Regions from separate parts of the Staphylococcus hyicus genome, predicted to be linked through region 2. Evidence: riboswitches for the same ligand, from Rfam matches in the RefSeq annotation. Region 2 holds a riboswitch; each other region holds the start of a gene.
What was found. A riboswitch is a leader RNA that binds a small molecule or an ion and turns the genes downstream of it on or off. The one in region 2 is predicted to bind thiamine pyrophosphate.

Region 1: it holds a riboswitch for thiamine pyrophosphate, as region 2 does, so the genes downstream of both, SHYC_RS08695 (ECF transporter S component) here and tenA (thiaminase II) in region 2, are expected to answer to the same signal.
Region 3: it holds a riboswitch for thiamine pyrophosphate, as region 2 does, so the genes downstream of both, thiO (glycine oxidase ThiO) here and tenA (thiaminase II) in region 2, are expected to answer to the same signal.

Annotation. Positions count from the first base shown of each region.
Region 1 covers NZ_CP008747.1:1,834,315-1,842,500, forward strand. Annotated here, with positions in the region: gene SHYC_RS08685 (class I SAM-dependent rRNA methyltransferase) at 1-527, opposite strand, end outside; gene auxA (lipoteichoic acid stability factor AuxA) at 714-2,054, opposite strand; gene graF (glycopeptide resistance-associated protein GraF) at 2,378-2,509, shown strand; TPP riboswitch at 2,766-2,866, shown strand; gene SHYC_RS08695 (ECF transporter S component) at 2,982-3,566, shown strand; gene SHYC_RS08700 (ABC transporter ATP-binding protein) at 3,579-4,973, shown strand; gene SHYC_RS08705 (energy-coupling factor transporter transmembrane component T family protein) at 4,970-5,761, shown strand; gene purD (phosphoribosylamine--glycine ligase) at 5,962-7,206, opposite strand; gene purH (bifunctional phosphoribosylaminoimidazolecarboxamide formyltransferase/IMP cyclohydrolase) at 7,221-8,186, opposite strand, start outside.
Region 2 covers NZ_CP008747.1:816,986-825,171, reverse strand. Annotated here, with positions in the region: gene cls (cardiolipin synthase) at 1-105, shown strand, start outside; gene SHYC_RS03750 (HD domain-containing protein) at 117-749, shown strand; gene yidC (membrane protein insertase YidC) at 797-1,663, opposite strand; gene thiE (thiamine phosphate synthase) at 1,752-2,390, opposite strand; gene thiM (hydroxyethylthiazole kinase) at 2,387-3,184, opposite strand; gene thiD (bifunctional hydroxymethylpyrimidine kinase/phosphomethylpyrimidine kinase) at 3,186-3,992, opposite strand; gene tenA (thiaminase II) at 3,985-4,674, opposite strand; TPP riboswitch at 4,738-4,837, opposite strand; gene SHYC_RS03720 (LysM peptidoglycan-binding domain-containing protein) at 4,924-5,664, opposite strand; gene SHYC_RS03715 (single-stranded DNA-binding protein) at 6,295-6,627, opposite strand; gene SHYC_RS03710 (YwpF-like family protein) at 6,816-7,256, shown strand; gene fabZ (3-hydroxyacyl-ACP dehydratase FabZ) at 7,498-7,938, opposite strand; gene SHYC_RS03700 (DNA-directed RNA polymerase subunit beta) at 7,938-8,141, opposite strand; gene murA (UDP-N-acetylglucosamine 1-carboxyvinyltransferase) at 8,128-8,186, opposite strand, start outside.
Region 3 covers NZ_CP008747.1:2,422,492-2,430,677, forward strand. Annotated here, with positions in the region: gene SHYC_RS11515 (hypothetical protein) at 72-746, shown strand; gene SHYC_RS11520 (DNA-binding protein) at 859-1,461, shown strand; TPP riboswitch at 1,486-1,589, shown strand; gene thiO (glycine oxidase ThiO) at 1,673-2,779, shown strand; gene SHYC_RS11530 (L-cystine transporter) at 2,853-4,244, shown strand; gene SHYC_RS11535 (NADPH-dependent oxidoreductase) at 4,427-5,182, opposite strand; gene SHYC_RS11540 (2-keto-4-pentenoate hydratase) at 5,325-6,101, shown strand; gene ahpC (alkyl hydroperoxide reductase subunit C) at 6,497-7,066, shown strand; gene ahpF (alkyl hydroperoxide reductase subunit F) at 7,412-8,186, shown strand, end outside.

The DNA of each region.
Region 1 (8,186 bases), 1.0 Mb from region 2:
ATTGGAAATTGTGGTTTTTCGCCTAACACCCAACCACTTTTAATTTCATCATTTTTAAAACGTGTTTTTTCATAAACAGATTTAAATGTAAAGATGGCTTGTATTGCTTCTAAAATATCGGCTCTAAATTGATAAATGCCTTCAGAATACCATTGAACTAAAAGATGGCCATCATAATAATCGATTGTAAGTCCCCCTACACCATCACCTTCGCCATTAAACAGTCTGAAGGCATTCGTTCCTTCGATGTGATAATAATACGCACGCACATCATGTGCTTGTTGAAATAATGTTTTGAAGAATAACGTGTTAATCGCTGTTTCACTATCATAAGATAAAATCCAACCTAATCCTTTATGTTGGCGCCCCACATAACATGTTGCGATAAATTCACCTTTTGATGATTTTAATTGGAAAAGGTCTCCTTCATTCAAACGGTCACTTTTAAAAATATCTGTTTCCACTATTAAAGGATACTGATTGAAATATTTTTCTTCTTTCCCTTTATTTAAAATTGCTATTTTCATAATGTCAGCCTTTCTTTTATAGCATTTATTTTAGTTTAACATGAATCAAAGGAATCATTGAAAGTCTTTTTATTGGGGTTCAATTCAAATTATCAGAAAAGAAAACATCAAAATCTATAATCAAAGCAAATTAAATCAAATAAACAGGATGAGACATTTCAGTCTCATCCTGTTTCAACACCCTCATTATACGTGATTTTCATGATTTTCAATTTTTTCAGGTGACGGTTGGCGTAATTGGAATACAAAAGCCACAATTGCTGGTATTAACATTAAAACTAAAATTGGTGTAATAAAAATAGATAACATCAATCCGTGAATCAAAATTACGATATATTCTGTTAATAACTTGAAGAACAGAATGCTTATCATAAACAATTTTAAGTAATAATGACTACCTTTCATCATATTTGTAACGGATGTCCATATAAATATCGTCACAATTAATAGTAATAAGAATAAGCTTACCCATTCATAGACATATTGTGTCTGTGATAGTTGCCAATCACCTGATAAAAATAATCCGTTGCGGTTTTTAAATTCTACTAAAATGAAGAAAAATAACACAACCCCGCATGCAATGGATACGTATTCTCTTCTCAACCATTTAGGTCGATGTAAGAACGATGGAATGTCATCTTCTTCTAACGTTGCCCAACTCAACCATTTGTCTTTAAAGGCTTCACGTTTACGTCTAAGTTTTTCGATATCAATGCTGCGACGTGTGCGATATGAAAAGTCTCGCGTAAGTTCATTTGTACGATCTTGGATATCTTTGAAGTGGTATTTTGATTGTCCCGCAAAACTATATTTTTTACTACGAGAATAAGGATTTTCTTCTCCTGTGATTTCTTCTTGCGTCATAGGTAATGCTCGACGTAAAAATAAAAAGTTCCAAATCGCCATTTGTCCAAGCAACCATAATATTACGAAAAACGTGTTAATACTTAATACATCTATAGGCGCAACTTGTCGTTCCTCTATTCGACTATAAAGTGCCAGTTGCCCAATGATATAACAAAGACCATAACTTATGATAATCCATAGATAATGCTTTTTACGATTTAACGGATTAAGTTCATCTTTGTACGTGATATATCCAATATGTATTAAGAATGGAAAAACAAAAACAAAAGCTACAATACCGTAAACTTGTGACATGAATATTAACGTTAAGACAAAATAAATAATACCAATTAATAAAAACAGTATTGAAATATCATAATCAAAACGTGTTGTGTTTGTTAGCGTTCTCCCGATAAAAATCATAAAAAGACCAAATAATAAGATGATAATGCCACTCACTAAAGGTATTTCACCAATATAATTACTCATAACGCGAATAATTTCATTAAAAAAAGCCATAATAAAGTCCCACAAGTTCTCAATGTGAATCGCTGGCTTTTTATGTGCACTGAATTGGTGAATAAGTGGAATATTAAGGAAAATAATAACACTTAATAAAATAGAAACTGCACCGATGATGTAACTGTAGATCACTTCGGTGTATTTATTAAACAAAGACATCCGCTTCACCTCACAATTATTATATACGAAGACGCAGTACATGTCTTTATAAAAAACAAATCTCATTCTTAAGATGGAGAGACGTAAAACGTTGTAAATACACGCATTTTTCAGTTTTTATAAAAAAATGTTAATCATACTGCTTTCACTATATTTATTTATATTATCTTTTTAAACACGATTAAAACATACTTTATTCATAAGATTAACGCATTTATTTATTATACCAAAAGTTACATTTGTTTGTTACCCTTCTTTAAATGTTTAATAAATAAATATGTGGGAATTCTTAGAAGTAGATAACATAAAAGGAGAGATGTTATATGTCTAAAGAAGAAATCAAAAAAGCAGCAGAAAATGCTAAAGATAAAGAGCAAGAATTAAAAGATAAAAAAGATGATGCTAAAGATGGTGCTGAAAAAACGAAAGATGATATTCAAAGCTCTTTTGAATAACGCATCCATTCATTAGCTGAATCGATTTATGGGGTCAGACAGTATATGTTCTGGCTCCTTTTTTATTACCTGTAGTTTATTATGCATTCTTACACTTTTTCGCATATCATTGATTAAATTAGCGTGTCTCAAAATACATTCAATTACCATTCAAACCTTATAACCAGCACTTTTCGTCAACGTTTAATCCACCATTTGTTTCCACGCATTGACATTTAGTGACGTCGGGTGTATAGTGACGTTAATCAATTCAATAAACACACACTAGGGGTGTGCAAACTGAGATGAGGTCATCACCTCAAACCCTTTGAACCTGAACTAGATGATACTAGCGTAGGGAAGTGTGAAGATAGACTCTAAATGATTCACAATACGTCTGTTGTTTGTGACCTTTCATTTGGTGTTTTATTTACACGCTCACGCACAGTACCTTGTTTAGGTGCTGTGTTTTTGTATATATAGGAGGATGTTTATGCGTTCAAAACGAAAAGGTTTAACATTATCTGACATATTAGTTACAGTGTTAATCTCTGTCATTTTTGCTGTTATTTATAATCTTTGGTGGGTGGCATACTATACCGTTCAACCTCTCGGCTTACATCTTGATCAATTGATGTATGGCATGTGGTTTGCAGCTTCTGTTGTGGCCTACCTTATCGTTCCGAAAATGGGGATTGCTTTAATCGCTGAATTTGCAGCAGGTGCAGGAGAAACAATTATTATGGGCCGTTTTGATATTCCTACGATTATTTATGCCCTACTTCAAGGTTTAGCATGTGAAATTGTTTTTGCGATTTTTAAATATCAATCACGTGCATTTATGGTAAGTGTTTTAGCAGGGATGGCAGCAGCCATTATTAGTTTTCCAGTTGATTGGTATTATGGCTATTTAAATGAAGTTGCCGCTTGGAATTTAATTTTACTTATTATATTCCGTTTACTCAGTGGTGCTGTTTTAGCAGGGGTATTTCCTTATTATCTTGTGAAAGCATTAGACAAAACAGGTGTTACCAAACTATTCCGCCCTGCTTCTAAAGAAGATTATGATGCATTATAAGGAGCATTCATCGTGTTAAAAGCTACAAATTTACGTTTAAAATACCCTAATGGTCCTAAGAAAATTTTTGATGGGCTGAACATCGAAATTAAAGAAAAAGAAAAAGTACTTTTACTCGGTCCCTCAGGATCTGGTAAGAGTACGTTGTTGAATGTCTTAAGTGGCATCGTACCCAACTTAATCGATTTACCAATGAAATATGATGACTTAAAGGTTGCCAAAAATGCTGGAGTTATTTTTCAGGATCCTGATTCTCAATTTTGTATGCCACAGGTGAATGAAGAACTTGCGTTTGTGTTAGAGAACCTTCAAGTCCCGCAAAATGAAATGGATCAAAAAATTGCAAAAGTTTTGGAGCAAGTACAATTAGATGTTCATCCTAAGCATGCGATACATCGATTAAGTGGAGGAATGAAGCAGAAACTAGCAGTTGCGGGCACCCTTTTACAAAAAGCGGATACGTTGTTTTTAGATGAGCCTACAGCCATGTTAGATACTGAAGCAACTGAAAATTTATGGACATTGTTAAAAACGTTATGGGAAGACCAAACGGTATTAATTGTTGAACATAAAGTAGAACATATATGGGATGTTGTCGATCGTGTTATTTTAATGAATCATGACGGACAAATAATTCAGGACGGCACACCTTCTGACATCCTCACCCATTTTGAAGAGACCTTAACAGATTACGGCGTGTGGCACCCTAGAGCATGGCAAGTCGCTCCACCGGTTGTCCAACACAATACACATTCTAATTTTCGTCTTACTTTCAGAAATGGCATCATCAAACGAGGCAAAAAGCACTTATATTCCGTAGACACTTTTCAAGTGCAGTCAGGTGATTGGATTGTAATTACTGGAAAAAACGGAGTAGGCAAGACTACATTTTTTGAATCACTGATGCAACTCATTCCTTATGAAGGTAGCCTTACATTCAATGACATACCCATTCGTAAACTTAAAACTGCTTCAAGTCATATGTTTTTGGTTTATCAAAATCCTGAGCTTCAATGTTTACAAAATTCAGTTTATGATGAAATTTTTATTAATTTCAAGTATCAAAATGCCGAAGATGCCCATGAAGCTACTGTAGAAATGTTAACATTATTGGATTTAATTCATGTCAAATCTCAACATCCCTTTGAACTTTCAATGGGTCAAAAACGCCGTTTAAGTGTTGCGATTGCATTAAGTACATCTGCAGATATCATTTTGTTAGATGAGCCTACATTTGGATTAGATAGTCATAATACATTTAAACTTATTGATTTATTTCAACAACGTATTCAGCAAGGCCAAGCCATTATAATGAATACGCACGATCCAGAAATCATTCAACGGTATCCCACACATCATTACATCATAGAAAATGGAAAAATGTTTGAAAGTAAGGTGACAACATGATTGAATCTTGGAAGTCATATCGAACATTTATGGATAAAGTCAATATTATAACGAAATTGTTTCTAGGTATTGCATTATTCGTATTTGTGATTTTCGTACATAATTTTGATACGATGCTATACCTTGTCTCATTCATGTTTCTTTTGACATTGATACTCAGTGGTGCTAAATTCCGAGTTTTATTTATTTTCATCACACTGAGTACATTGTTTGCCATCAGTTCATCACTTTTTATGATTTTTTACGGTAATGGACATCATGAGCTCTTCAAATTTGGATTTATTCGCATTACGGAAGAAAGTCTCGTTCGTGGGCTGCATTTATCTCTAAGAACGTTGGTCATTAGCTATTTTGGTTTAGCTATCGCGTTTACGTCACAAGTGATTATGATTTTTTATAGCTTTATGCAACATTTACGCGTCAAACCTAAAATCGCATATGCATTTATGGCTGCTTTTCGGATGTTGCCGTTAATTATGGAATCTTTTATCCAATTGAGACATGCCCTTAAAATGCGTTATCAAATGATTCAAAAATCTCATTATCGAGGTACAAAACGGTTTTATCATATATTAATACCTTTATTAAGTCAGAACATGCGTAAAGCGCATCGTCTTTCTGTCGCAATGGAAATGAAAGGTTTTAAAGATGGGCCGCGTACGTATTATTATGACGCGCCTTTTAGTTACCGCGATATATTACTTATCGTTTCTATCATTGGTGTCGTACTCTGTGCTTTAATGTTGAGTCATTATATACCGATTACTGGCATTACGGATGTACGATAGGTGCTTTGCGTTTTCACGATCTCGATGATGTGAAAAGGCACACCATTTCCTTTCCTACTATTCCATCTGCAAAGGAAATAACCCGTTTAAAGAGCCCTTCTCACACGTATTGTGTTTGAAGGGCTCTCATGATATATATCGCTAAATGGTATAACTTATACTTCCAATTATGTGGTGACAAATGATGCAACAAATAAGGATTATTTTAATGCTTTATTTGCAATATCTTTCCGATAAAATAATGCGTCGTTTTCAATTTTAGATACACGTTGATATGCTAATTCTTGGGCTTTTTGGATCGTATCACCTTCACCTAAAGCAAGAATGACACGCCCGCCATTTGTCACAAAATTTTGTGCCTCATTCTTTTTTAATCCACTCACAAAATAATGCTCTAAATCTTCTTCAAAACCAGTCACGTGATGACCCTTTTCATAAGAAGCCGGATAGCCTTTAGATGCTAACATGACGCCCACAACCGATTCAGACTTCCATTTTTGTGAAATAGGCTTTTTGTCTTTTAACTCTAAAATATGTGTCATTAAATCACTTTCAAGACGCGTTAATAACACTTGTGCCTCAGGATCACCAAAACGTGCATTAAACTCTATCACTTTAGGTCCTTCTTTCGTTAAAATAGCACCAATATATAGAATACCAAAATAATGGTAACCTTCTGCTTTTAACGCTTTAGCAATGGGTTGAGCAATACGATCATTCGTTTGACGTAAAACGTCATCACTAATATGCGGAACAGGACAATACGCACCCATACCACCTGTGTTAGGTCCTTGATCACCATCATAAGCACGCTTATGGTCTTGTGCAATCGTTTCAAATGGAACAGCGTAGTCCCCATTCACAAATGTCATGACTGAAAATTCTTCGCCTTCCAAAAAGGCTTCAAATACCACTTTATCATTGTCATTTGGATATAACGTATGCACGGCATCGACGGCCGCTTCACGTGTATATGCAATGATAACGCCTTTCCCCGCTGCTAAACCATCCTTTTTTAATACAACAGGTAATGCGCACGTATCAACATAGTTTAACGCTTCATTTTTGTCATTAATTTCACGATAGTCTGCCGTTGGAATATCGTATTTTTTCATTAAATTTTTGGCAAACGTTTTAGATCCTTCTATTTGGGCTGCTGCTTGATTTGGCCCAAACACTGAGATGCCTGCCTCAATTAATAAATCTGCTAACCCATCTGTAAGAGGTTGCTCAGGACCAATAATCACCCACTCAATCGCATGATTCTTAGCAAAATCAAGAATGGCATCATGGTTTGTTTCAGCAATTTCTAGATGAATGTTTGCTATAGAAGTCATCGCATCATTACCCGGAATGACATCAATATGTGTAACAAGTTTCGATTGATTTAATTTATGCACAAGCGCATGTTCACGACCGCCACTACCAATAACGAGTATTTTCATTTTTAGTTCCTCCATTAATGTTTAAAATGACGTACACCTGTTGTCACCATTGTGATGCCATAACGATTTGCCATATCTATAGAATCTTGATCTTTGATGGAGCCACCAGGTTGAATAATTGCTTTGATGCCTGCTTTGGCGGCAAGTTCAACTGTATCGTCCATTGGGAAAAAGCCATCTGAAGCTAAAGCAACTTGGTCATTCATTTCAATAGCTTGACGTATAGCAATTTCTGCTGCACCGACGCGGTTCATTTGACCCGCACCCACACCTACAGTTTGATGGTTATTCGCAAGGACAATTGCGTTACTTTTAACCGCTTTTGCCACTTCCCATCCTAGCAATAATGCTTCCCATTGCGCTTCTGTAGGTTGTACATCCGTAACTACTTCCATCTCTTTGCGCGCCGTTTGTACATCATCTTTATCTTGGACTAAATAACCGCCAGAAACAGAAACAAACTCTTGTTCACCTACGATAGGCGCCATATCAATTTGAAGTAAACGAATATTTTTCTTTTGAGACAATACCTCTAGTGCATCTTCATCGAATGATGGTGCAATGATTACTTCTAAGAAAATCTCATGTAGTTGTCGAGCCAATGCTTTAGTTACTGTTCTATTAAGTGCAATGATACCCCCGAAAATAGATGTCGAATCTGCTTGAAATGCATGTTCGAAAGCTTTTTCAATTGTTGCACCAAGCCCTACTCCACAAGGATTCATATGTTTCACCGCAACAGCTGCTGGCTCGTCAAATCGTTTTACAAGTGTTAACGCCGCATCTGCATCTTTAATGTTGTTGTAGCTTAGAGGTTTGCCATGATGTTGTACAGCACCTGCTAAAGTATTAGATGCTTCAGAGGTACGTACAAAATATGCGTTTTGTTGTGGGTTTTCACCGTAACGTAATGCTTCTTTATTCTGACTAAAGTGATTCACAATGGCTTGGTCATATTCTGCAGTATGTTGATAAACTTT
Region 2 (8,186 bases):
GACTTGAAAAAGTGTTCTGTACTTACACCTGAGCGGTATGCAAAACGGAGTCTTATTATCAAGTTTAAAGAATCTATTAGTCAGCTACTTTCACCAATTTTATAAGGAGATAGGTTATGACAACCACAAAGTGTCAACAAGCACAACTTTATATGGAACACATTCATAAACAAGATACAAGTGGACATGATATCGCTCACGTGCGACGTGTCACTACACTTGCAAAATTGATTGCAGAAGATTATGATGACGTGAATATTTTTGTCATTGAGATGGCTGCCCTTTTACACGACACAATTGACGACAAATTACCTCATGCAGAAGGCGTCTCAACATTGGCGTCATTTCTCAATGATATCGGCGTATCTCTAGAGGAACAAAAACATATAATGTATATTATCAATCATATGAGTTACCGTAAATCAAAGGAAGGGACACCGTTAGAAACAATAGAAGCACAAATTGTTCAAGATGCAGATCGTTTAGATGCAATAGGTGCTATAGGTATCGCGCGAACGTTTCAATTTGCTGGTTATTTCAATGAACCGATGTGGACCGGCGAAGCTACGTATACAGAATTACCTTATATTGACCTCAATACGATTCAACCTTCTGCTGTCAAACATTTTTATGAAAAACTATTAAAACTTAAAGATTTAATGAATACGCCTAAAGGTCGTGCTTTAGCACAAGAACGTCATGCCTTTTTAGAAGTATTTTTAAAACAATTTTTTAAAGAATGGGTATAAAAAATAACCATCCTGCCATATAAAGGTCGGATGGTTATTTTGTATCATTACTTTTTCTTCTTTTTGGAAACAACTTGCGTGTTTTTACCAGTTTTTTTATTCGCTTTGTTCTCTTCTTCAAATTTACGAATCATTGGGGCAACTTCTTCTTTAGCTTTTTTATCATAGACAATGTTAGCAACATAAGTTTGTGCCACTAAGAACGCCGCAGATACTGACCAATATAATCCTAATGCAGCGGCTGAACTAAATGAAATCCACACAATCATAATTGGTGAGATAATCATCATCATCACTGCCATTTGACGTTGTTCTTGAGGCATATGCATACTTGAAACATATGCTTGAATAAAATATAAAATACCGGCGATGATTGTAATCCAAATATCAGGTTTATCTAATTGGAACCATAAAAAATCTGAGAATTCTGTGATACCGCCACCTGACGGATATTTTAGAACGAAGAATAAGGCCATGATAATCGGCATTTGCAAAATAAGTGGCAGACATCCTAACATACTTGCAACTGGGTTCATATCATATTTTTTGTAAACTTGCATCATTTCTTGATTTGCAGCCATTTTATCTTCTTGCGTACGCGCACGTTTCACTTTCTCTTGTGCTGCCGTAATTTCTGGTTTTGCAATTTTCATTTTTTCACGCATCATGTGCATGTTTTTGTAATTCGATAACATAAATGGTAGTAATACGATACGTACCACTAACACGATAATAACGATAGCTAAACCATAATTATTATTTAAATGATCACCTAACCAATGGATTAAATGATCCATTGGTGAAACAAACGTGTTGTAAAAGAAGCCAGTACGGTTTTCAGGCTTACTATAATCACATCCAGCTAATAACAGAACGACCCCTAATAGTGTCGCCAATAGCGCTTTGTTCTTCATTTTTCCACCTCTAAAGATATATTCACATAAATGATATTTTATCACACATCTCAATTGTGTGGAAACATAAACAAAAATAATTACTGATTTAGTTAAAATACTGTAAATATCGCGACACAGTTTTTTCAATATTTGAACTATGTGTAATGGATGAAATTGTAGCGATACCATCAGCGCCGTTCTTTTTCAGTGATGCGACATTTTCTTCTGTAATCCCACCAATTGCCACGATTGGAATCGATTCATCATATGTACGCATGCGACGAATCATTTCCACGCCACCCGGTTGTTTCGCATCTCTTTTTGAAGAAGTTTGATACACTGGTCCAACCCCAATATAATCAACATGTGTTAAATCCGATTCATCATATTCTTGAAAATCACTTATACTTAAACCGATAATTTTATTGTCAGTTTTATGAATAAATGAATCTATTTTCGCATCATTTTGTCCCACATGAATACCATCAGCCCCAATCTTCAATGCTAAATCCACATCATCGTTCACAATAAATGGCACATGATAGGCATTACAAAGCTCCATTAAAGCAATCGCTTCACGTTCTTTAGCTTCTCCTTTTAAAGAAGAGGGGCCTTTTTCACGAAATTGGAACATCGTAATTCCAGCTTCAAGTGCCGCTTTCAATATATCGTACAAGGTACCCTTTTTAACATCTTGAGTACCAGCTATAAAATAAACACGCAATTGTTCCCTTTTAAAATTCATGTTACTTTCACTTCTCTCTTTTTGATTTCTTGGTGATAAGTTGCCTCATCTACTTGATTTAAAGCATTCACAAAAGATACTAAAAATGTCCCTGGTAAATCTGCTCCTTGACTCAATTCTGCATGTTCTGCCGCAATATTAAAAATCGAAACAGCTTCAATTAATACCTCTATACCCGGTTTTTTTTGACTTAATAAGAAAGAAGCAACAACAGCGCCTAATAAGCAACCCGAACCTGTAATCTTAGTCAATAAAGGCGAACCATTTGATAGCTCTATCACTTGATGATTTTGAACAATAACATCTTTTTCTCCAGTTACAATGATTGCTGTATTGTATTTTTTGTATGCCTCACATGCGATTTTGATATGGTCCATGCCAGAATCACTATCTGTACCTTTCATAGTGGTTTGATCATCTACTAAGGTTAATATTTCAGAAGCATTCCCTTTAATAACATCTACATCGACTTGTGCTAGAAATTGTTTACAAAAGTCCTTCCGAAAACGAGAAGCACCTACCGCTACAGGGTCAAATACAATAGGTACACCTAAATCGTTTGCTTGTTTTGCAATTTCTAACATATCTTGTCCTGTTTGACGTGTCAAAGTTCCAATATTAATTAATAATCCATTTGTCACTTTAAAAAAGTCTTTTGCTTCTTCTGGCGCTTCACTCATCGCTGGACTTGCTCCAATTGAAAGCAATCCGTTCGCTGTAAAGTTTTTTACAACATCATTTGTATAACATACAACGAGTGGTTGTGTATATTTAACTTTAGATAAATAACTCATTTCAATCCCAACCTTTCTCTTGTTGATAAGCAAAATGATTTACCGGCCCTCTTCCTTTTCCAATTTCAGGAGTATGTTGAATCGCTTTAGAAATGAAAGCCTTTGCCTTAGATACCGCATCAACGACAGATTTGCCTTTTGCTAATTCTGCAGTAATCACCGCAGAAAATGTACAACCTGTTCCATGTGTATGAAGTGTTGGATAACGTTCGTGTGTGAAAGTCGTGACACCTTCCCTCGTAATAAGGTAATCTGTAGCATCACCACTTAAATGTCCTCCTTTTAATACGACACCTCGCGTTCCAATCTCATCTATAAAAAATTGTCCTGCTTTAAGAATAGATGATTCTGAGTTTAGAGTCATTTGCGTAATTTCTTCTGCTTCAGGAATATTTGGCGTAGCAATATCAGCTAACGGAAGAAGTGTTGCTTTTAATTCTCTGCGTACCTGTTCAGACATTAAAGCATCTCCACTTTTCGCCACCATTACCGGATCTATGACATATGGCATGGTAGTTTTTTTAATGTAAGTTGAAATTAACATCATCATCTCAGAAGTAGGAATCATTCCTGTTTTTATAGCATGTGGAGGGTCATCCATAAAAACACTGTCGAGTTGCTCTTCAAGCCATGACGTTTCTAAATTATGAATATGCTGTACACCTAAAGAATTTTGTGCCACGATACTCGTAATGGCAGCCATACCATAGACACCACAAGCATGAAATGATTTTAAATCCGCCATGACACCAGCCCCCCCTGATGGATCTGTACCAGCAATCGTCAATGCAATGTTTAGCTTATGCATCGTATTCCCCCTTGAAGTCCCATTTTTCTTGCGTATATGCCATCTTAAAGAAGTGACGTTCATGAACAGTGCTTTCTAAAAAATTACGTTTTAATTGTTGACGTTCAGCGGCTGTGGCTTGTTTTGCACATTGGTTTAGCCAATGATCAATATGTAGCATTAAATCATCCATACCTTCTGCATAAAAAGCAAACCATGCGTGAAACGGATGATTAGCTGAAAAATCGTGTTCACGTAAGGCACGCAGCCCAATTTGTTGATAAACATATGGACAAGGCGCCATCGCCGCAATTGTATATGCTATATCATCAAAATGGTACGCATTAAAATACATGTGCTTGATATAGTGATCTGCAGTAGGGTACCATTCACCATCTTGAATAATTTCATTATATGATAAATGCACGTAATCTGCGAGAATATGATGTGCTTCTACTTCTCCAGAAGATGCAAATAAAATCTGGTCAGTTAGGAACTGAATTTCATTGGCCGTACTCACCTTTGGTATTAATAATGCATAAATTTTGGCAAATTCAAATAAATAGCGTGCATCCGCTTTCAAATAATGTTTAATGGCCGCTTTTGTAAGCGTCCCGTTTAACAATCCTTGAATAAAATCATCAGTATAAATTGCATCAATAATGGGTTGTGCTTCTTGCTTAAGTTCTTCAGCAAATAACATATCTTTACCCCTTTCCAATAAAAAAAGACTACTAAAATAGTAGCCTAGTCATCATAAAAGGATTTAATGTCTACGCTACTTCCCTACGTTAGTGTTAACTATATCAGGTTCAAAGGGTCTGAATACAATTCATCTCAGCCATACGGCTCCCCTAGTAGTCTTTGTATTATTTGTTTCAAACGTAACAAAACACGCCTTAAATAGCAATAAAAAAAGCACCGACTGATTGAAAGTCGATGCGTTTATATTTTACCACCATCCGTTAGCTAATCGGAATTGAATTGCACGGTCTACAGAACCGTAACGTGAATTTGCGTAATTAATCATACCTTGAGTTTGCGTAGTAACGCTACCTGTACCCCAAGCTTCTTTCGTTTGTCCTAAACCTCTATATCCAGCTGGACTTACAATATTTGGATTACCACCAGATTCAGGCATTACAATAGAATTCCACATCGCTGCAGTACCGCCAGCATTAATGAATTGTTGATATACAGACCCTGAACCAGCAGTCGTTCTCGGTGCTTGATAACTTGACGTTGTTTGTGTGTGAACATTTGAATATGAAGATGTGTATTGCGCTATAGGTGCATCATACGTTTCATAAGATTGTGATGACGTATATTGCGTAGGTGCTGTGTAATATGCTGCTTCATTGTATGAAGTCGTGTGATATGTAGTTGTGTTGTAACCCGTTGGTAAAACGAACTCTTGAGTTGCATGATAACCATGTGCGGCTGCCACTGCTTCAGTTACGTATAATTTTTCACCTGCAAAAATAAGATCAGACTCTAAGTTATTCCATTTTTTTAATTGTTCCACTGTTACATCATATTTTTTAGCAATTTTATTTAAAGTGTCACCCCATTGAATAAGATGCACACCCTCTTGTAATTGAACGTGTTCTTGATTTGCTGCTTCAGCATTAGTAGCAAATTGTGCCGCTGCTAATAAACCTACTGTTGATGTTGCTAAAAGTAATTTTTTCATTTAGTAATCCTCCAGTAATTGGTATAAAAAATTGTTATGTTCACAAATAATATAGCACCAGTCTTTTTCAATCATATAACAGTAATGTTAAATTAAACACCATTTATGTTACAAAAAGATTACAAAAAGCGCTAATCATGTGACGTGTCAACTCTTAAAATATTACAAAAGATAAAATTCTCATTAAATAAATCGCTTAAAACCCTTAAATAGCAACCCGTCAATTTTAGTGTAAAGTTCTAAATTTTTTCACACGTTCATCAATTTTATAAGCCTTCAAAATTTGTGATACACACAAATTCGAAGGCTTTTGAATACCTGAAAAGGAGAGTATTATCCTTATTTAACTAATGAGTAATAAAAATATACTGCTTTTTTAAATGGGTTACATGTTAATAATGTACGTGTAGAATCACCATTACTTTGTTTTACGTAACTATTAAAAACTTAACCTGTCTAATTTTAGTGTTAATTATCCATTTTAGATTGAGTAAGCTTCCTTTTTGAATATTTTATCATTAAGTAGGGATATAGATAGATGTGTTAGATAAAATGTTTGATGAGTGTTCATGGATTTCACAATAAATATAAAACATTTTCATTGGAATGGTTAAACTTTTGATTAGGAGATTATTTTAAACATTGGGTAGAAGAAAGGTGTTTTATTTGAGCAATGACCAATTCTGTAGTGTACCGCCGTTCACCTTCATAGTCATATCTACGTGATTGAATTTGTCCTATAACTGCGATGAGGTCTTCTTTATGGCATGTTTCATGTATCGCTTGAGCAATCGTACCATAAGCTTTACAATTCAGATAATCAAAAATAGGCTTATCTTTTTTACTTTTGTAATCACGTTCAATTTTAATCGTCAGAGTGATAAATGGGGTGTCATTCGTATCATAATAATTAGGAGATTTTATAATGATACCGATGGCTTGAAACTGGTTTATCGTTGTCACCTCCTCTCTTTATGGCTATAGCATACGTCATCTTATAAACCCATATCAAGGTGGATTTTTTGAAATTTGAACCGTGACCATCGTCAATTTTTTAAAAGATTTTGGAAATTTTTTTAAGAATTAAGTTATAATAAACTACAAATGAACATATTTCGTAAAGTTGAAAAAGTTTTAAGGGGGCTGCATCAATGAAAACATTTAAAGCCGTTCGCTTTCAAATCGTTTCGGAAAACGGCACTGTAACTGAGTATGAATTAAAAGATGGCGTAATTATCAACAAAGAAAATAGTGGAACAGGTTGGTTGTTAGAGATCGTAATTTCAGATATTCATTTGGAGGAAATGGAAGCATATATGAATGCAGAAACCTTATTAGATATAAGAGTTGTCATCACACGTCCGTCAAATGATCCGGCTCTATTTGATGCAACAATTAAACATATTACCCCGCTTGAAGAAACCATTTCTATCGTTTTTGAATGTCATATTTACACATTACGCCAAGTTTATGCTGAAAATTTACTAGAACAACTCGTTGGCGAAGGTCTCGAAGGCGATGCGCTTATAAAAACATTTAACCGTATGATGCAGTCAAAACCAAAACTTAAAGATGAACGCCAAGAAGATTAAATGACCCTGCATTACAATCGTAAAACAAATTAAAAACACAAATGCGGCTATAAACCCATTTGTGTTTTTTTCATCTCAAGTGTATTGTTTTGTCACTAAGTAAAATGCTTCATATTCTCAAATTGATTATTAACACATTGAACTTAAAAGAAATTGATTTCACGTATTAAAATAAATTATATCATCGTATTTGACTTGATAAAAAAAGCGGGACGTTTTGAAAACGGTCCCGCAATATGAATTATTTTGGATCTTGCAAAGCGAAAGTAAGTTCACATTGACAGGCAACTTGACCATCAACTGTTGCTACTGCAGATCCTTTACCGATTGGTCCTTTAATTTTTGTTATTTCAACTTCAAGTTTTAAAGTATCTCCAGGAACCACCTGTTTTTTAAAGCGGCACTTATCAATTCCAGCAAATAACGCAAGTTTGCCTTTATTTTCTTCACTATTTAACATTGCCACTGCTCCAGTTTGCGCAAGTGCTTCTGTAATTAATACCCCTGGCATCACAGCATAATTAGGGAAGTGACCTTGGAAAAACGGTTCATTACCTGAAACCTGCTTAATACCAACACAACGTTGCCCCGGCTCATACTCAACCACTTTATCAATGAGCAAAAATGGCTGACGATGTGGAATAATTTGTTTAATTTCATTGTAGTCGAATATAGTTTCCATTAAGAATTGCCTCCAATTAACGCTTGAAAATCTTCCCAAAATTGTGGATTAAGCGCATTTAAAATATTATCTTGATTGATTAAAAATCCTATCATTAACCCTATAAAAAATAAAACAACTGCTATTAAAATAAATAATGTGAGCTGAATACTTATTGACCGCTGAATAAACATCCACGCTGCTAAGAAATTACTTTTTCGCATTGATTCGTTGAATGTCTGCACCTAAAGCTTTTAGTTTTCCATGGA
Region 3 (8,186 bases), 870 kb from region 2:
TGCCATCCTCTTACAAAGCCAGTTATTGAATATCTGTGCTATACTGTTAACAATTAAGAGAGGTGAACACAATGAAATTTGTACAAATAAAATCTACCCAAGATCAATGGTATGAACCCGCACTCGATTTTTATATGGATAAATTAGACCCCCTCGTGACTGAAGACGAGTCTGTCTTTGTTCAATCTCTAAAGACCGAAAAGACACATCATGATTACGTGTTTCTAGTTGGTATTGAAGATGCGCGTGTAGTGAGTTTTGCGACTGCACATTATGAAGCAACAACCAACACAGGTTTTATCGTGTATTTAATTGCAGAACCTGGCGAACATCGTGAAACTTATTTGGCCGAAACATTAGAAGAAGTCGAAAAAGGGATTAATCGCTTATCCAATCAACTGCATGGTCGTGACGTAAACTTCTTTATGTTTGAATCTACACTTGAAAATCCTGAAGCCGATGCAAAAACGACGGAAGATATCGCATTCCGCCGTCAATTTCTTACAAGTCATGGATTTGAAAAACAAACGCAAATCCCTTATATTCAACCTTCATTGGACCGTAAAGGAAAACCAGTGCCACTTGATTTATATATCAAAGCAAACATTCCTTTAACGAAAGATATCTATGGAACGAGTGTAAAATCATGCTATATTTTAAAATATGTATTTGCCAATCGCATACCACGACGTGTGATATATCCATTATTAATTAAAATGAATTTGAGTAAAGATATGCATGCCTAAGCCCTTGAAATCGAGTCATAAAGCCGTTACAATAAGGTAGAGGTAAGACTGACGGGTCACTGAACTCAGGCTACCGTAAGTCTAATACGACTGACAGAAAGGATTTATGAACATGCTAACAAAAGAGTTTGCACAAAAATCAGAGCTTAGTGAAAAGCAAGTGCGCAAAATTGTACAGCACCTAGAAGAACGTGGCTACCAGTTGAAAAAAACGGAATACCGTGGACGTGAAGCGACGGATTTCCAAGAAGAAGATATCGAATTATTCCAAGAGATTGCAGAACGTGTTGGACGAACGAACAGCTACGAGCTGGCATTTGAAGAATTAGAAAAAGAAAAAGACTTTTTACAAGTTATTGTTAAAGAGAACAATCAAAACTTACCATCGGATCAACAATTTCCTCAAATGATGCAAGAATTAAAAGCAGAAATCGACAAAATGCGTGAAGAGCGTCAATTATTAGGTCAAATGATTTCTCAAGTTCACCAACAACAAGAAGAGTTGAAATCATTACATACACAGTTGAACAATCAACTTGAAACAAACGCAAAATCTTTAAATGCCATCACTGAAAGTCAAAAACAGCAAGCAGATCAATTATCTAAAACACAGGAAAGTATCGAAACACACACAAAAGAACAACAAGAACTTGTGACAACACTTAAAAATAACCAAGAACAAAAAGGATTTTGGGCACGCTTATTCGGCGTCTAAAATTCAAATAAAATAAATACGCAATACAAGTGCTAGGGGTGCTCTTAAATGAGCTGAGAAAGACGTCATCTTAACTCTTTGAACCTGAAGTGGTTAGTACCAACGAAGGGAAGCCGTATGTGAACACAATTTATGTATCTGGAAAAAGTCTTTTTTCAGATTGTTTCAATACAGGTGACACCTCTTGCACAAGATCGCAGGAGGTTTTTTTATGCAAAAAATAATCATTATCGGTGGCGGCGTGATAGGACTTTCTATCGCTCGCCATTTATCAAACGCATCCTATGCCATTTCTATTATCGATCGTTCTACACCACGCATGAATGCATCTTATGCAGCTGGAGGGATGCTAGGGGCTCAAAATGAGTTCTTCGAAGATACCCCACTCTATCGCTTAGCAATGAAAAGTCGCACATTGATGCCACATGTTGCGCAACAACTCCACCACGACACAGGGATAGATATTGAATTCCAATGTCACGGCCTCATTAAAATCGCGACAGAAGTCACTCATATCGAAAATATCAAAAAACAATTTTCATTTTTAAAACAAGATGACCATGACATTCAATGGTTTCACACTCAAGACTTACGTCAAATGTTTCCGCACTTAAACCCCAATACGACGGCCGCATTTAAAATTCAAGATGATGGTCAAATCCATGCCAACCTTTATACTCAAGCGCTCACAAAAGCGGTAATATCTCAAAAAAACACGCAATTGTATTCACATACTGAAGTCACACACATTGAAAAACATCGAGGTGGCTATACCGTTCATACCTCTCAAGGCGCTATGATGACAGATTTACTGGTTATTGCGGCAGGTGCCTGGAGTGGCCAACTGTTATCAGATATACATATTTCACTACCTACCCGTCCTGTGAAAGGCGATGTGAAGTTAGTCGAAACCCAATCCCCTATTTTAAAGACGACCCTTTTTAATACAAATGGTTGCTATATCGTCCCTAAAAGACACAATCGGTATTTAATCGGTGCCACGTCAGAATGGGACAATTGGTCCACGGTTAATAATGAAAACAATTTAAAATGGCTAGATGACAAAAGTCAGGAAATGCTTCCACAACTACGTCATCATCGTACCATTAAAACATGGACGGGGATCAGACCGATTACGCATCATGAGATACCAATAATGGGTTCACTTAGTCCTAATCTTTTTGTGGCAACAGGTCATTATCGTAATGGCATCCTGCTTTCTCCCATCGTTGGCACATTACTAGCGGGAGCGATTCAAGGTGACACACACGCCGTCCAAACTTTGCAACCTTTTACACCAAATGTGCAACAAAATTAAAAATGTACTTGCTTTTACACCCTTTACCGATTATTCTTATTATATAAATCGGAATTAAAGGAAGCGTGTTGCCATGACTACATTTTTAATTATTCTAAACTTAGTCATCTTCATCATTGCACTTGTTGGATTATGGTGGATGGCTAAAAAACATATAAAATTTCCTAAGCGTGTGTTCATCGCACTCGGCTTAGGAATCCTTCTCGGCTTAATCCTCCATATTTCCTATGGTGCAGGAAGCAAAATCACGACTGAAACGACATCATGGATTAATATCGTCGGTCAAGGATATATTTCATTACTTAAAATGATTGTCATCCCATTGGTTTTTGTATCTATTGTTGTCGCATTTACGAAAATTGATATTGGAGAAAAATTCGCCAAAATGGGTAGTATCATTTTACTATTTTTAATCGGTACTGTAGCCATTTCAGCAATTGTGGGGATTGTTTATGCGTTGTTATTCGGCTTAGATGCCTCTTCGATTGATTTAGGTCAAGCCGAAAATGCACGCAGTTCTGAAATTACGAACCAAGCAAAAGAAATGACAGCAACGACACTACCGGCACAAATATTAGAGCTATTACCTTCAAATCCATTTTTAGATTTTACAGGTGCACGTGCAACGTCGACGATTGCTGTCGTAATTTTCGCAGCGTTTATTGGGTTTGCATTTTTACGTGTGTTGCGTAAAGAACCTGACAAAGGCCACATTTTAAAACGTGGCATCGATGCTGTGTATGCGCTTGTCATGGCTGTTGTAACATTCGTATTACGTCTAACACCTTATGGTATTTTAGCGATTATGATGACAACCATTGCCACAAGTGATTTTGCAGCTATTTGGACTTTAGGTAAGTTTGTAATTGCCTCTTATGCCGCATTGCTCACGATGTATCTCATTCATATGATTATTTTAGCGCTATTAGGCGTAAATCCTCTTCAATTTATGAAGAAAACAGCAGAAGTTATTTTATTTGCGTTTACGTCTCGTTCTAGTGCAGGGGCTTTGCCATTAAACATTCAAACACAAACAGAACGATTAGGTGTGCCATCTGCCATTGCAAATTTCTCAGGTTCATTTGGCCTCTCTATCGGTCAAAATGGTTGCGCGGGTATTTATCCAGCTATGTTAGCTGTCATGGTTGCACCCGTAGCAGGCGTTGAACTGAACTGGCAATTTATTTTAACGTTAATCGTTGTGGTCGTGTTAAGTTCATTCGGTGTAGCGGGCGTAGGTGGCGGTGCAACATTCGCATCGATACTCGTATTATCTGCACTAAACTTGCCTGTCGGTCTCGCGGGTGTCTTAATTTCAGTAGAACCGCTTATCGACATGGGGCGTACAGCACTTAACGTGAATGACGCTATACTCGCAGGTACAGGAACTGCAAAATTAACGAAACAATTAGATGAAGAGACGTTCAATTCTAATCACTATGACGAACTCGCATCACAACATTAAAAAGGTTTGATAGATCAATCACAATTCATTACATGGTCCATCACTAAAATTAAATTTATTAATATAGATAGATAATAACCAACAAAATTCATGTATTATTGAATTTTGTTGGCTTATTTTTAATTAACAGAGATGCTGTGTCTCCCTGTGATGAAAGGGGCTAATATGTCCCCTTTCATTTTTTATTTCTTATTAAATCCTGACATTTGTAACCAGTTCAACATTTCTAAACGTTGTTTACTACTCATAAATTGCGAAATTTGTTCTGACCATGTTTCTGTGCGTTCTCCATTTGTTCGTGCTTTATAATAGTCAGACACCGTCTCATCATAGGCTTCGAGTTGTGCTTCTAATTGCTCCCGATCTGTTTCGTAGCCATCAACATGAAAGACATGTTCAAATGGTAATCGCGGTTTCGGTGCGCCATTTTCATCATCTGCGGGCTCACCAATGGCCATTCCAAATAGCGGGAACGTATACTCTGGCAATCCTAAAATTTCACGCACACGCGTCACATCATTACGTAATGAACCTAAAAACACGATGCCATAGCCCATATCCTCTGCGGTTAAGGCAATGTTTTGTGCCATCAATGAGGCATCTACCGTTCCTACAAGCAAACCTTCTGCTGATTCAAAACTACCTTCTAATTGTGCATCACGTTTTTGACTAATTAAGTGATGTCGATAGTAATCAATGACAAAAACGAGTAAGTACCCATTTTCAACTACATAGGGCTGTCCGGACACTTCTTTTAAAGATTCTTTCTTGTCTAAATCTTCCACACCAATCACAGAAGTCGTTTGAAGATAGCTCGATGTAGACGCCATTTGTCCCGCTTCAATAAGCTTACGAATCACTTCACGGTCAATCGTTTTTGGTTTAAATTTTCGAACCGAATGATGTTGCTTTGCTAACGCATAAACATGTTCTGACATATTTGCCACCCCTATTACCTTTTTTATCATTTTATCAAAATCAAATTTCTTACGCATAAATCTTGTTTCGCATCAACTTGCATTGTGATGAAATAAAAGTTATCCTAATTGTAACAATTTTCTGAATAAAGGGGCAGACACTATGACGCATCACACAAAATCTTTAGCCAAACAACTCCATCAAGCATATTTAAACCATGAACCCATCCCTTTTTTAAACCCTGAGGCTGCGGTAGATGAAACGTTAGGGTATGCGGTACAACAAGAACTCATTCAACAGATTCAATCTGCGACAGGATCAACGATTGCGGGGTACAAAGTGAGTATGACGAGTAAAGAAACACAAGCCTATGCCCACACGCACGAACCAGCATATGGGACATTATTAAGTCATGTCATTAAGGCTTCAAATACGACGGTGAACATACATGATTTATTTTCACCTTTAATCGAACCTGAATTGGTGTTTGAGATTACTGAAGATTTATCCAACCATCCTACTGTTGAAGAAGTACTATCAAAATCTAAAATTGCACCAGCGATTGAAGTGCCAGATGCACGCTATATCGATTGGTTTCCTCATTTTACGTTAGGCGACTTGTTGGCTGACAATACGGCTACAGGTCTTGTCATTGTTGGAGAGACCATCGATGCACCGGATTATGACACCCTTGGACAAATTGATATGACACTTAGCCACAACGATACCCAACTTGCCAAGGGGCAGTCATCTGCCGTTTTAGGCCATCCGGTAAAAGCCATACAATGGTTAGCTGGAAAATTAGCTACACATGGTAAATCATTAAAAGCCGGCCACATTGTATCTTCAGGGACATTTATCACGCCAATTCGAGCTGAAGTCGGTTCCTATAATGTAGATTACGATCATATTGGCAGTGTTAGCGTCACATTTAAATAACCTAAAATTAAAGTAAAGCTTACAGTTTATGTTTGGCTTTACTTTTTCGTATGTCTAAGGACACATCACCACGAAAAACCAGTCCTTTCACAACGAACGGTGTATTAATTGATAAAATGTATATCTAATTGAGAAAATTATATCGTTATTGATAATGAAAATGTGTAAATTGTATTGTTCTCGATGCTTTAGGCCTCACTTTTCCACGATAATTTACATATTCTTTAAAATGCTTTTAAAGTAAAAAAGAGCAATTTCGTTTGACGTCTATCGCTTTTCGTGTATAATAAGAGTCAAGATTAGAATTATTATTAATAAGGAATGATGATAAAGAACCATATCACATCAATTCTAATCAATAATAATCACTATCATTTTTTAGGAGGAATTTCATTATGTCTTTAATCGGTAAACAAATTGAAGAATTTTCAGCACAAGCGTACAACGCAAAAACAGACGAATTCGTTGAGGTATCTCACGAAGATTTAAAAGGGAACTGGAGTGTAGTTGTATTCTACCCAGCTGACTTCTCATTCGTATGTCCAACAGAATTACAAGACGTTCAAAATCACTACGCAAAATTACAAGAGCTTGGCGTAAATGTTTACTCTGTTTCAACTGATACACATTTCGTACACAAAGCTTGGCATGATCATTCAGATGCGATCAGCACATTACAATACGTAATGATTGGTGACCCATCTCAAGCCATCACTCGTAACTTTGACGTTTTAGATGAAAACACTGGTCTTGCACAACGTGGTACATTCATCGTTGACCCTGACGGTGTTGTTCAAGCAGCTGAAATCAATGCTGACGGTATCGGCCGTGACGCAAGCACTTTAGTTCACAAAATTAAAGCTGCGCAATACGTTCGTCAAAACCCAGGTGAAGTTTGTCCTGCAAAATGGGAAGAAGGTAACGACACATTAACACCAGGTTTAGACTTAGTAGGTAAAATCTAAGAAGTTCGAATACTATCTTTTTGATGAATGAATGGCTACACCTATATGCATCTCTAGAATTTTTATCCAATCACCCAAGCAAAATATAAATTCTAGCGTTGAAGAACGATAGAGATACGGGGGTAGATTTATTATACTATCCCTTGCCATTCATCCTATCATTATTATTTTATTCCAATTTTTATTCATAAATATTCCGTTTAGGCACAACAAGAAACGTTTGATTGCCTCCTTCTGAAGGTATTCAAACGTTTCATTATTGCCTGGGCGGGACAGCAATCTTCCCATTGAATGAGATTGTTGTCCCGCTCTCAATCCATTCACATTTTTAGGAGGCCAAAATATATGTTAAACCAAGAGTTAAAGCAACAACTTACACAGCTCCTTGATTTAATGGAAGGTGACGTGGTGTTCAAATTAAGTGCTGGCACTGATGAACATTCACAAAAATTAAGCGACTTAGTAAACGAAGTTGCAGACATGTCATCTCACATTACTGTTGAAAAAGCTGATTTAAAACGCACACCAAGTTTTAGTATTAACCGACCAAATGAGGAATCAGGTATCACTTTTTCAGGAGTTCCTTTAGGTCACGAGTTTAATTCATTTGTGCTCGCTTTACTACAAGTCAGTGGTCGCGCACCAAAAGAATCACAATCTGTGATCGATCAAATCAAAGCAATAGACAAACCATTAAATTTTGAAACGTTTGTCAGCTTGACATGTCAAAAATGTCCTGATGTCGTTCAAGCATTAAACTTAATGTCAGTCCTCAATCCAAATATTACACATACGATGATTGACGGCGCCGTATTCAAAAAAGAAGCTGAAGACATCATGGCTGTGCCTGCCACCTTCTTAAATGGGGAATCATTTGGTAATGGCCGTATGACCGTTTCAGATATTTTAAACGAATTAGGCGAAGGTCCTGATGCGTCTGAATTTGAAGGCAAAGAAACATTCGACGTTCTTGTCATCGGTGGCGGTCCTGCAAGCGCAAGTGCAGCGATTTATGCTGCCCGTAAAGGTTTAAAAACAGGTATTGTCGCTGACCGTATTGGTGGTCAGGTGAATGATACGGCTGATATCGAAAACTTAATCGGCGTGAAAAAGACAACTG